3 regions of the Actinacidiphila sp. bgisy145 genome follow, and region 3 is predicted to be linked to each of the others. Evidence: riboswitches for the same ligand, from Rfam matches in the RefSeq annotation. Region 3 holds a riboswitch; each other region holds the start of a gene.
What was found. A riboswitch is a leader RNA that binds a small molecule or an ion and turns the genes downstream of it on or off. The one in region 3 is predicted to bind S-adenosylmethionine.
Positions count from the first base shown of each region.

Region 1: it holds a riboswitch for S-adenosylmethionine, as region 3 does, so the genes downstream of both, thrC (threonine synthase) here and AC3ERT_RS06245 (aminotransferase class V-fold PLP-dependent enzyme) in region 3, are expected to answer to the same signal.
Region 2: it holds a riboswitch for S-adenosylmethionine, as region 3 does, so the genes downstream of both, AC3ERT_RS16150 (putative leader peptide) here and AC3ERT_RS06245 (aminotransferase class V-fold PLP-dependent enzyme) in region 3, are expected to answer to the same signal.

Region 1 is NZ_JBYIRL010000048.1:9,650-12,943, reverse strand. Features, by position in the region: gene AC3ERT_RS31675 (ubiquitin-like small modifier protein 1) at 363-638, opposite strand; gene thrC (threonine synthase) at 635-1,951, opposite strand; SAM riboswitch class I at 1,970-2,101, opposite strand; gene AC3ERT_RS31665 (glucosyl-3-phosphoglycerate synthase) at 2,284-3,249, shown strand.
Region 2 is NZ_JBYIRL010000015.1:142,535-145,828, forward strand. Features, by position in the region: gene AC3ERT_RS16145 (amino acid ABC transporter permease) at 1-773, opposite strand, end outside; SAM riboswitch class IV at 1,347-1,461, shown strand; gene AC3ERT_RS16150 (putative leader peptide) at 1,498-1,641, shown strand; gene AC3ERT_RS16155 (LLM class flavin-dependent oxidoreductase) at 1,938-3,143, shown strand; gene AC3ERT_RS16160 (NtaA/DmoA family FMN-dependent monooxygenase) at 3,179-3,294, shown strand, end outside.
Region 3 is NZ_JBYIRL010000005.1:388-3,681, reverse strand. Features, by position in the region: gene AC3ERT_RS06255 (rhomboid family intramembrane serine protease) at 1-210, shown strand, start outside; gene AC3ERT_RS06250 (Lrp/AsnC family transcriptional regulator) at 207-488, shown strand; gene AC3ERT_RS06245 (aminotransferase class V-fold PLP-dependent enzyme) at 552-1,919, opposite strand; SAM riboswitch class IV at 2,165-2,282, opposite strand; gene trpD (anthranilate phosphoribosyltransferase) at 2,366-3,294, opposite strand, start outside.

The sequences.
Region 1 (3,294 bases), on a different contig from region 3:
CGGATGCCGTCTGCAACAGGTCAATCGGACGAGAATTCTGGGCGCGACCCATCGGAAATCGCCTGAGAAATAACGATAAGGCAGGGCAAGCCGGGCCGGACATAGCGGACGAAAAGGAGAATTCGCTCGTGAATTTGGCGATAAATCGCCGTGGCCGCGCCACACCTGGGGTCCATGCCACGGGATTGCCTACGGCAACTGTACAACTCTTCAACTACCGCTTCGGCACACGCATGCCCCGCTCACCCGAAGGGGTGAACGGGGCACAAACCGCCCGAATCCGGAACCGCCGCCCAACTCCCGTTGGGCGGCGGCCGGTTCACTCGGCGACCGGCGGGCAGATCCGGTGGCCGGCCGGAGGTTCAGCCGCCTGCGACCGCGGGAATGATCGAGACACTCGCGCCGTCCGGCACGACCGTCTCGAGCCCCTGGGAAAACCGCACGTCGTCGTCGTTGACATACACGTTCACAAAGCGGCGCAGCTTTCCCGCGTCGTCGAGCACGCGCGCCGAAATTCCCTTGTGATCGCGCTCCAGGGAGTCGATCACTTCGGCGAGGGTGGCACCCTCGGCCGGCACCTCGGCCTGGCCGCCGGTGTAGGTGCGGAGAATGGTGGGGATACGTACGGAAGCACTCATGCGAGGCCAGCCTCTCGGAATGCGGCAAGGGTCGGGCGGATGGTCGCGGTCGGCCCGGTGGTCGGCGCCACCGCGTCCAGGGTCTTCAGTCCGTCGCCGGTGTTGAGCACGACGGTCTCGGTGGCCGGGTCGAGCTGCCCGGACTCGATCAGCTTCTTCAGCACACCGACGGTCACCCCGCCCGCGGTCTCCGCGAAGATGCCCTCGGTCCGCGCCAGCAGCTTGATCGCGTCCACGATCTGCGCGTCGTCCACGTCCTCGACGGCCCCGCCGGTGCGCCGGGCGATGTCCAGCACGTACGGGCCGTCCGCGGGGTTGCCGATCGCCAGCGACTTGGCGATGGTGTCGGGCTTCACCGGCCGTACGACGTCGTGCCCGGCCTTGAAGGCCGTCGACACCGGGGAGCACCCCTCGGCCTGGGCGCCGAAGATCTTGTACGGCTTCTCCTCGACCAGGCCGAGCGCGATCAGCTCCTTGAGGCCCTTGTCGATCTTGGTGAGCTGGGAGCCGGACGCGATCGGGATGACCAGGTTGTCCGGCAGCCGCCAGCCGAGCTGCTCGGCGATCTCGTAGGCGAGCGTCTTGGAGCCCTCGCCGTAGTACGGGCGCAGGTTGACGTTGACGAAGCCCCAGCCCTCGCCGATCGGGTCGCCGATCAGTTCCGAGCAGAAGCGGTTCACGTCGTCGTAGCTGCCCTCGATGCCGACGAGTTCGCCGCCGTAGACCGCGGCCATCACGACCTTGCCGGCCTCCAGGTCGTGCGGGATGAAGACGCAGGAGCGCAGGCCCGCCCGGGAGGCGGCGGCGCCGACGGCGCCGGCCAGGTTGCCGGTGGAGGAGCAGGACAGCGTGGTGAGGCCGAAGGTGCGGGCGGCCTCCAGCGCGATCGCGACCACCCGGTCCTTGAAGGAGTGGGTGGGGTTGCCGGAGTCGTCCTTGACGTGCAGGCCGCCGGTGATGCCCAGTTCGCGGGCGAGGTTGTCGGCCTTGACGAGCTTGGTCCAGCCCGGGTTCAGGTTGGGCTTGTCGGCGACGTCGGCGGGCACCGGCAGCAGCGGGGCGTAGCGCCAGATGTTGGTCGGGCCGGCCTCGATCCGGGCGCGCAGCGCCTCGGGGTCACCGGTCGGCAGGTCGTAGGCCACTTCCAGTGGCCCGAAACACTCCAGGCACGCGAAGACCGGGCTCAGCGGGTAGCGGGTGCCGCACTCCCGGCAGGACAGCGCGGCGGCCGGGCCGAACGGTGCGGGGGCGGCGTCGGCACCTTGGGTGCCGGCAGCGGAGTCGGTGGTGCTTGCGACGGTTTGCGCAGCCATGACAGGCGAGGCCCTTTCTCCTCATCTTCCTCGCACGCGGGCGCGTCACGAGACGGAATTGGCACCTTCCCCACCGTGCGTGACCTCGCGGTCGGCGGGAGGGTTGCCGGGGCTTCTACGGGCCGTTCCCTCTGCCCCTCTGGATGAGCGGTATGGCGACCGGGTCGGTACGGACCGGGCCCGTCGCATTTGTGCGCGTCACGCCCCCGGCATGCGGTGGCGTCACGCGTTGTTCAAGACTGTAACCGACACAGGTGACGGTTGAGGTAGCCGTCCGCACCGCGAGATGGATCACATGCCCGGTCCGGGGCGTGCCGAGGGAGAGGACTCACGTGCTCGACGAGGTGGAGCGCTGGCTGCGCCGCCGGTCCTGGTCGGCCGCCCAGCGGCCGCTTGACCTGCTGCTCGCCGCCAAGCGCGCGGCCGGCGACCGGGGCACGGTCAGCGTGGTGCTGCCGGCGCTGGACGAGGAGGCGACCGTCGGCGCGATCGTGGCGGCGATCCGCCGCGACCTGATGTCCGCCGCGGCGCCGCTGGTGGACGAGGTGGTCGTGGTCGACTCCGGCTCCACCGACCGCACGGCCGCGGTCGCCGCCGGGGCCGGGGCCCGCGTGGTCGGGCGGGACGCGATCCTGCCCCGGCTGCCGGCCCTGCCCGGCAAGGGCGAGGTGCTGTGGCGGTCGCTACTGGTCACCCGCGGCGAGATCGTCTGCTTCGTCGACGCCGACCTGCGGGAGTTCGACGCCCGTTTCGTCTCCGGGATCGTCGGGCCGCTGCTCACCGACCCCGCGGTGCAGCTGGTCAAGGCGATGTACGACCGCCCGCTGGAGACCGGCGGCACCGTGGTGCCCGCCGGCGGCGGCCGGGTCACCGAACTCGTCGCCCGCCCGCTGCTCAACCTGCACTGGCCGCAGCTGGCCGGCTTCGTCCAGCCGCTCGGCGGGGAGTACGCCGCCCGCCGCTCGCTGCTGGAGCGGCTGCCCTTCCCGGTCGGCTACGGCGTCGAACTCGGCATGCTGATCGACGCGTTGGGGCTCGTCGGGCTCGACGGGCTCGGGCAGGTCGATGTCGGGGTGCGGCACCACCGGCACCAGGACGGCCAGGCGCTCGGGCGGATGGCCGCCGCGATCTACCGCACAGCCCAGGTCCGGCTCGCCCGCGGCCAGCTGGTCCGCCCGCACCTCACGCAGTTCGGCCGCGCCGGCTCCGCCTTCGTACCGCGCACCCACCCGGTCGACACCGAGGAGCGCCCGCCGATGGCCGACCTGCCGGAGTACCTCGCCCGCAAGGCGGCGTAGGCGCGGCGCCGGGGGCCACCGCCGCGGGCAAAGAGTGCCGCCGGC
Region 2 (3,294 bases), on a different contig from region 3:
CGCCCCTCGCCCAGCCCCAGCGCCCGCGCCGCCTCGCGCTGCCCGCGGTCGACCGACAGGATGCCGCCGCGGACGATCTCCGAGGAGAACGCGGCCACGTCCAGCGTCAGCCCGACGTAGGCGGCCAGCACCCCGCTGAACAGGTGCGCGGTCGAGACGCCCGCGAACTGCGGCCCGAACGGCACCCCCACCGACAACCGCGGGTACAGCGAGGCCAGTTCGTACCAGAAGAGCAGTTGGACGAGCGGCGGGACCGAGCGCACCAGCCAGACGTAGCCGAAGCTCAGCGCGCGCAGCACGGGGTTGCGCGACAGCCGCATCGCGGCGACGCCGACCCCCAGCAGGTAGCCGCTGGCCATCACCGCGCCGGTCAGCCACAGGGTCAGCTCGAGGCCGTGCAGGATCGAGGAGCTGAGGAAGTAGTGGCCGACCACGTGCCATTGGAAGCGCGGGTTGGTGGCCAGGGTGTGGACGAGCATCGCGAAGAGCACCAGCAGCACCGCCGCCGAGAGCCACTGCCCCGGCCGCCGCAGCGGCACGATCCGGGCGGCGAGCAGCGAGGCGTCGGCCGGGCGGACGTCCAGCGCGCGGAACTCCGGGGACGGCGGCCGGTCGGATTTCGGCTCAGCGGGCTGATCGGCTGCGGACGTGGTGGGCCGGTCGGACGCGGGCCGGCCCGCGTCCGCGGGTTTGCCGGGCGCGGTCGGGTCGGGCGGGGGCGGCGGGTGGCCGGGGGCGGCGGTGACCGGCCCGGAGGTGTCGTGCTGGGGCATCGTCGGGGTTCCCGTCTCGTCGGGGAGCGCGGCGGCATCCGGGCATGGCGGCCCCGCGCGGGGCCGGCCGGCCGGGCGGGGCCACCGGGAAGGAGGGCAGGGGCGGGCGGGAGTTCAGCCGGCCGCGCACGCCGGGGGAGTGGGCCGCGGCACCGATGGCGCGGCGGTGGGAAAGCGGGAGGTGCGGGAGGTGCGGAAGGAACGGCGGCGGGCCGTCAGCGGGCCGCGGGCGTCCCCGGACACAGGGCGCTGCACACGCGGAGCAGGTCGACATGGCGCCGGACCACCCGGGTCCGGGCGAAGCCGCGGGGACACTGCGCCAGGCCGCGTCGGTCTGCGTCCATGCCCGTCCCCTCGCTGTCTTCGGCGCTGTGGGCGCCGGGCCTGACGGCCGGTGGTACGACCGCGGACACCGGTCGTGGCGGGCCGCGTGACACCGGGCCCGTGCCCTCAGCACGTTAACCGCAGGGCGGCGGCCGGGCAATCCCCCTCGGCGCCCGCCGGATGTGGCGCGGATCGCGTCCGGCGAGGGGGGATTGTGTTCGAACACGGCACCGAGTTACCGTGCTTGCAGGTCATGAGCGTCAGCAACCAAGGCCCTGGCCGGCTGACCGGCAACCCTCCGTCGCGGTGGGGTGCTCCAGGTGACGACCCGGCGGAGCCGACGGCGGCTCGGCAAGCGCGAGCTCGGCAGGCGTGAGCCGATCGAGGCGGGAGGTGCGAAGTGCGCGGCGACAGCGAGCAGTCGACGCCCCCCGGCGTACCCGGCCTCGTCACGTACTCGCGCCGCCACATCGACCTCCAGCGCGTCGCCGGCGCCCTGTGTCCGGGCACACCGACGGCCCGGCTGCCGCGTACCGCCGGCTGAGCCCGCTCCACCCCCGCTTCACCCTGGCGCCCTGCGCGCATCCTCCGTCCTTCCGCCGGCCCACCCGGGGACGACGCCGTTCCCGGTGCGGGCCCGTCCGGTTCCCTCCGGCCTGCCCGCCGCCGGCCCCGCGGCCGCCGGTCCGCCGCGTGCGGAGGGGACCCGCGGCCCGGCGCCCTCGTAGGCACCCGATCCCGTACGCACTCCGATCCGTACGCACCCCGATCCGTCCACACCCCGACCTCCATGCCCCGGCCGTTCGCCCGCGGCCCGTCCGAGCAGGAAGCGGTACGTCCATGTCCCGATCCACCACCCCCCTCCACCTCGCGGTCGCCCTCGACGGCGCCGGCTGGCACCCCGCCGCCTGGCGGGAGGCCGACGCGCGGCCGGCCGAGCTGTTCACCGCGCGCTACTGGGCCGACCTGGCCGCCGAGGCCGAACGCGGCCTGCTGGACCTGCTCACCATCGAGGACTCCCTCGGCCTCCAGTCGTCCCTGCCCACCGGCCCCGACGAGCGGACCGACCAGGTGCGAGGCCGGCTGGACGCGGTGCTGACCGCCGCCCGGATCGCACCGCTGACCCGGCACATCGGCCTGCTGCCGGTCGCGGTGGTCACCCATACCGAGCCGTTCCACCTGTCGAAGGCGATCGCCACCCTCGACTACGTCAGCACCGGCCGCGCCGGGGTCCAGGTGCGGGTGTCCGCCCGGCCCGACGAGGCCGCGCACTTCGGCCGCCGCACCCTGCCCGGGCTGTCGCTCGACGCGCTGGAAACCCCGGACGGCAGGGCGCTGCTGGCCGAGCTGTTCGGCGAGGCCGCCGACTACGTCGAGGTGGTGCGGCGGCTGTGGGACAGCTGGGAGGACGACGCGGAGATCCGCGACGTGGCCACCGGCCGCTTCATCGACCGCGACAAGCTGCACTACATCGACTTCGAGGGACCGCACTTCAGCGTCAAGGGGCCCTCCATCACCCCGCGCCCGCCGCAGGGCCAGCCGCTGGTGGCCGCGCTCGCGCACCGCACCGAGCCCTTCCGCCTGGTCGCCTCCTCCGCCGACCTCGGCTTCACCACCCCGCACGGCATCGGGCAGGCGGCCGCGGTCGTCGGCGAGATCCGCCAGGCGCAGGAGGAGGCCGGGCGGGGCGGCCAGACCGTGCACGTCTTCGCGGACCTGGTGGTCTTCCTCGACGAGGAGCCCGGCCGGGCCGCCGAGCGCCGCGCCCGGCTGGACGCCGAACTGGACGCGCCCTACGCCAGTGACGCCCTGGTCTTCACCGGCACCGCCGCCGAACTCGCCGACCTGCTGCTGGAGTTCGCCGCCACCGGGCTGACCGGCTTCCGGCTGCGCCCCGCGACGCTGCCCTACGACCTGGCCCGCGTCAGCCGCGACCTGGTGCCCGAACTCCAGCGCCGCGGCGCCTTCCGCGAGTCGTACCAGGCCGACACGCTGCGCGGGCTGCTCGGCCTGCCCCGCCCGGCCAACCGCTACGCCCCCGCCTGAGCGACCCGCGCGAAGCCCCAGGAGGCAGACCCCGCATGAGCAGCACCGACCGGACCGGCACACCCGGCAGCAATGGCAAGCCGCGCAAGCAGATCCACCTCGCCGCGCACTTCCCCGGCGTCAACAACACCACCGTGTGGAGCGACCCGGC
Region 3 (3,294 bases):
CCGCTGCGCTTCCCGGCGTGGGTGGTGCTCGGCTTCTGGTTCGTGCTCCAGTGGCTGGCCGCGCAGACCGCGCAGGGCGGGCCCGGCGTCGCCTACCTCGCGCACGTGGTCGGTTTCGCCTTCGGCTTCCTGTGCGCATGGGTCTGCTACCGGCCACGGCGTAAGGTGAGCGTCGTCATCGCACCCACCCGAGGAGACGTCCAGCCGTGATCACCGCGATCGTGCTCATCAAGACCTCAGTGGACCAGATCCCCGAGATCGCCGAGTCGATCGCCGCACTGGAGCACGTCAGCGAGGTGTACTCGGTGACCGGGACCTACGACCTGGTCGCCCTGGTGCGGGTCGCCCGCCACGACGACCTCGCCGACATCATCCCCGGGCGCATCTCCAAGATCCCGGGTGTCGAGGTGACCGACACGCACGTGGCGTTCCGGACGTACTCCCAGCACGACCTGGAGGCCGCGTTCTCCATCGGGCTGGACTCCTAGCCGCCCGTACTCCTGGCTGCCCGTACTCCTGGCCGCCCGCGCCTTCGTGGAGCGCGCCGTCCGTCAGCGGACGGGGACGCAGCGGCCCGCCTCGGTGCGGTAGCTCCATGCGGCGCCCTCGCGGACGAGGGTGCCGACGGCCCCGAGGAAGCGGTCGATGTGCTCCTGGGGGGTGCCCGCGCCGAAGCTGACCCGGACGGCGTTCAGGGAGCGCTCACCGGGCTCGGCGTCGGGGGCGCCGCACTCCCCCGGCTCGTCCGGCTCCGTGTCCAGGAGGGTCCGCACCAGCGGGTGCGCGCAGAACAGCCCGTCCCGTACACCGATCCCGTACTCCGCCGAGAGCGCCGCCGCGAAGTGCGAGGAGTTCCAGCCGCGCACGACGAAGGAGAGCACGCCGACCCGGGCCGAGCCGGACCCGAACAGCGAGAGCACCCGCACCTCGGGGAAGGCGGCGAGGCCGTCCCGCAGCCGGGCGAGCAGTTCACGCTCACGGGTGACAAGGGTGTCGAAGCCCGCCTCGGTAAGCGCCTTGCACGCCGACGCGATGGCGTAGGCGCCGATCACGTTCGGCGAGCCTGCCTCGTGCCGGGCGGTGCCGGAGTGCCACTCCACGGACAGCTCGTCACCGGAGCGGGCGACCTTGCGGGTGGCGCCGCCCCCGGCGAGGTACGGCTCGGCGTCCCGCAGCCAGTCGGCCCGCCCGGCGAGCACCCCGGCGCCGAACGGCGCGTACAGCTTGTGCCCGGAGAAGGCCACCCAGTCGACGTCGAGCGCGGTGATGTCCACCGGGTGGTGCGGGGCGAGCTGGGCGGCGTCCAGCACGATCCGGGCGCCGTGCCGGTGTGCGGCGGCCGCCAGTTCGCGCACCGGCCAGATCTCGCCGGTGACGTTGGACGCGCCGGTCACACAGACCAGCTTCGGGCCCTTGGGGGCGCCGTGCAGCGCCACGTCCAGGGACGCGACGGCCTGCTCCGGGGTGCGCGGCGCGGGCAGATACACGACCTGCCCGCCCTCGACGCGCTGCCAGGGCAGCAGGGCCGCGTGGTGCTCGGTGTCGAAGACGTAGACGCGGGTCCCGGCCGGGAGGGCGGCGGCCAGCAGGTTGAGCGAGTCGGTGGTGGAGCGGGTGAAGACCAGCTCGTCGTCCGGGCGGCAGCCCAGGAACTCCGCGACGGTCTCGCGGCTCTGCTCGAACAGGTCGGTCGACAGTTGCGAGAGGTAGCCGGCACCGCGGTGCACGCTGCCGTAGTACGGCGCGTAGGCGGCGACGTCGTCCCACACCCGCTGGAGCGCGGGGGCGCTCGCGGCGTAGTCGAGCGCGGCGTACCCCACTTCCCCACCGGTGACGAGCGGCACCCGCACGTCCCGGCCGAGTACGGGCAGCGGGGCGGACGTACAGGTGGGGCAGTCGGCGTCGGCGCCTTCGCTGATGGCGGTGGCGGTGGCGGTGGCCCCGACCGTGCTCTTGGCGGTGCTGGTGGTGCTGGTGCGGGCGGCGGAGGTGGCGGCGGTGGTCAAGGCGAACTCCCGGCGGAAGGCAGGCGAAAGCACCACGAAGCGGCGGCCGGGAACGGCCGCGCGGACGGCGCGGTGCAGAGGTGATCGGGCGGAATTGCTGGTGGCAGAACCGGGGCCGACAGGCCCTAACGCATTCGCTTGCTCATGAAAGAACTCCCCAGTCCGGCTTGCTGTGAGCCTCGCTGCATCACAGCCTGGTCATCACCCGGGGCACCCCGCCTCGGACGGAGGGTTGCCGGACAGCGAGCCGGGGCCTTTGCGCTGTCACTCGTGACCTGGGACAAGATTGTGCCATACGGCGGCGCGGGCGCAAGACCCCGTCCGGAAAGTGGACGGCGCCGTGCGCCCGCGCCTCTTCGCTACGCCCGGGTCGCCGCCACCCAGCGCTCCAGTACGCCCTCCGCCGCGCCCGAGTCGATCGACTCCGCCGCCCGGACCAGGCCGGCGCTGATCCGCTCCTCCAGGGTGCCGCCGCCGGTGGCCCCCAACGCGGTCAGCGTCGCCGCGGAGTTGAGCAGCACCGCGTCCCGCACCGGCCCGCGCTCACCGGCGAGCAGCCGCCGGGCCACCTCCGCGTTGTACCCGGCCTCGCCGCCGCGCAGCGCCTCCACCGGCACCAGCTCCAGGCCGACGTCCCGCGGGTCGAACCCGGTGTGCTCCACCTTGCCGTCCTTGACCACCCACACCTGCGAGGTCGCGGTAGTGGTCAGCTCGTCCAACCCGTCGTCACCGCGGAACACCAGCGCCGACGAACCGCGTTCGGCGAGCACCCCGGCGAGGATCGGCGCCATCCGCAGGTCCGCGACGCCGGTCGCCTGCGCCCGCACCCGCGCCGGGTTGGTCAGCGGGCCGAGGAAGTTGAAGGGCGTCGCCACCCCCAACTCGCTGCGCGCGGCGGCCACATGGCGCAGCGCCGGGTGGAACCGGACCGCGAAGCAGAAGGTGATGCCCACCTCCACGGCGACCTCCGCGACGCGCCGCGCGGGCAGGTCGAGGTTCACGCCGAGCGCGGCCAGCACGTCGGACGCGCCGCTCTTGGAGGACGCGGACCTGCTGCCGTGCTTCACCACCCGCGCGCCGGTACCGGCCACCACGATCGCCGACATCGTGGAGATGTTCACGGAGTTCGACCGGTCGCCGCCGGTGCCGACCACGTCCACGGTCGGGCCGGGCACCTCGATCGTCGTCGCGTGCGCGTACATCGCCTCGACCAGCCCGGCGATCTCCGCGACCGTCTCGCCCTTGCTGCGCAGCGCCACCGCGAAGCCGGCGATCTGCGCGTCGGTGG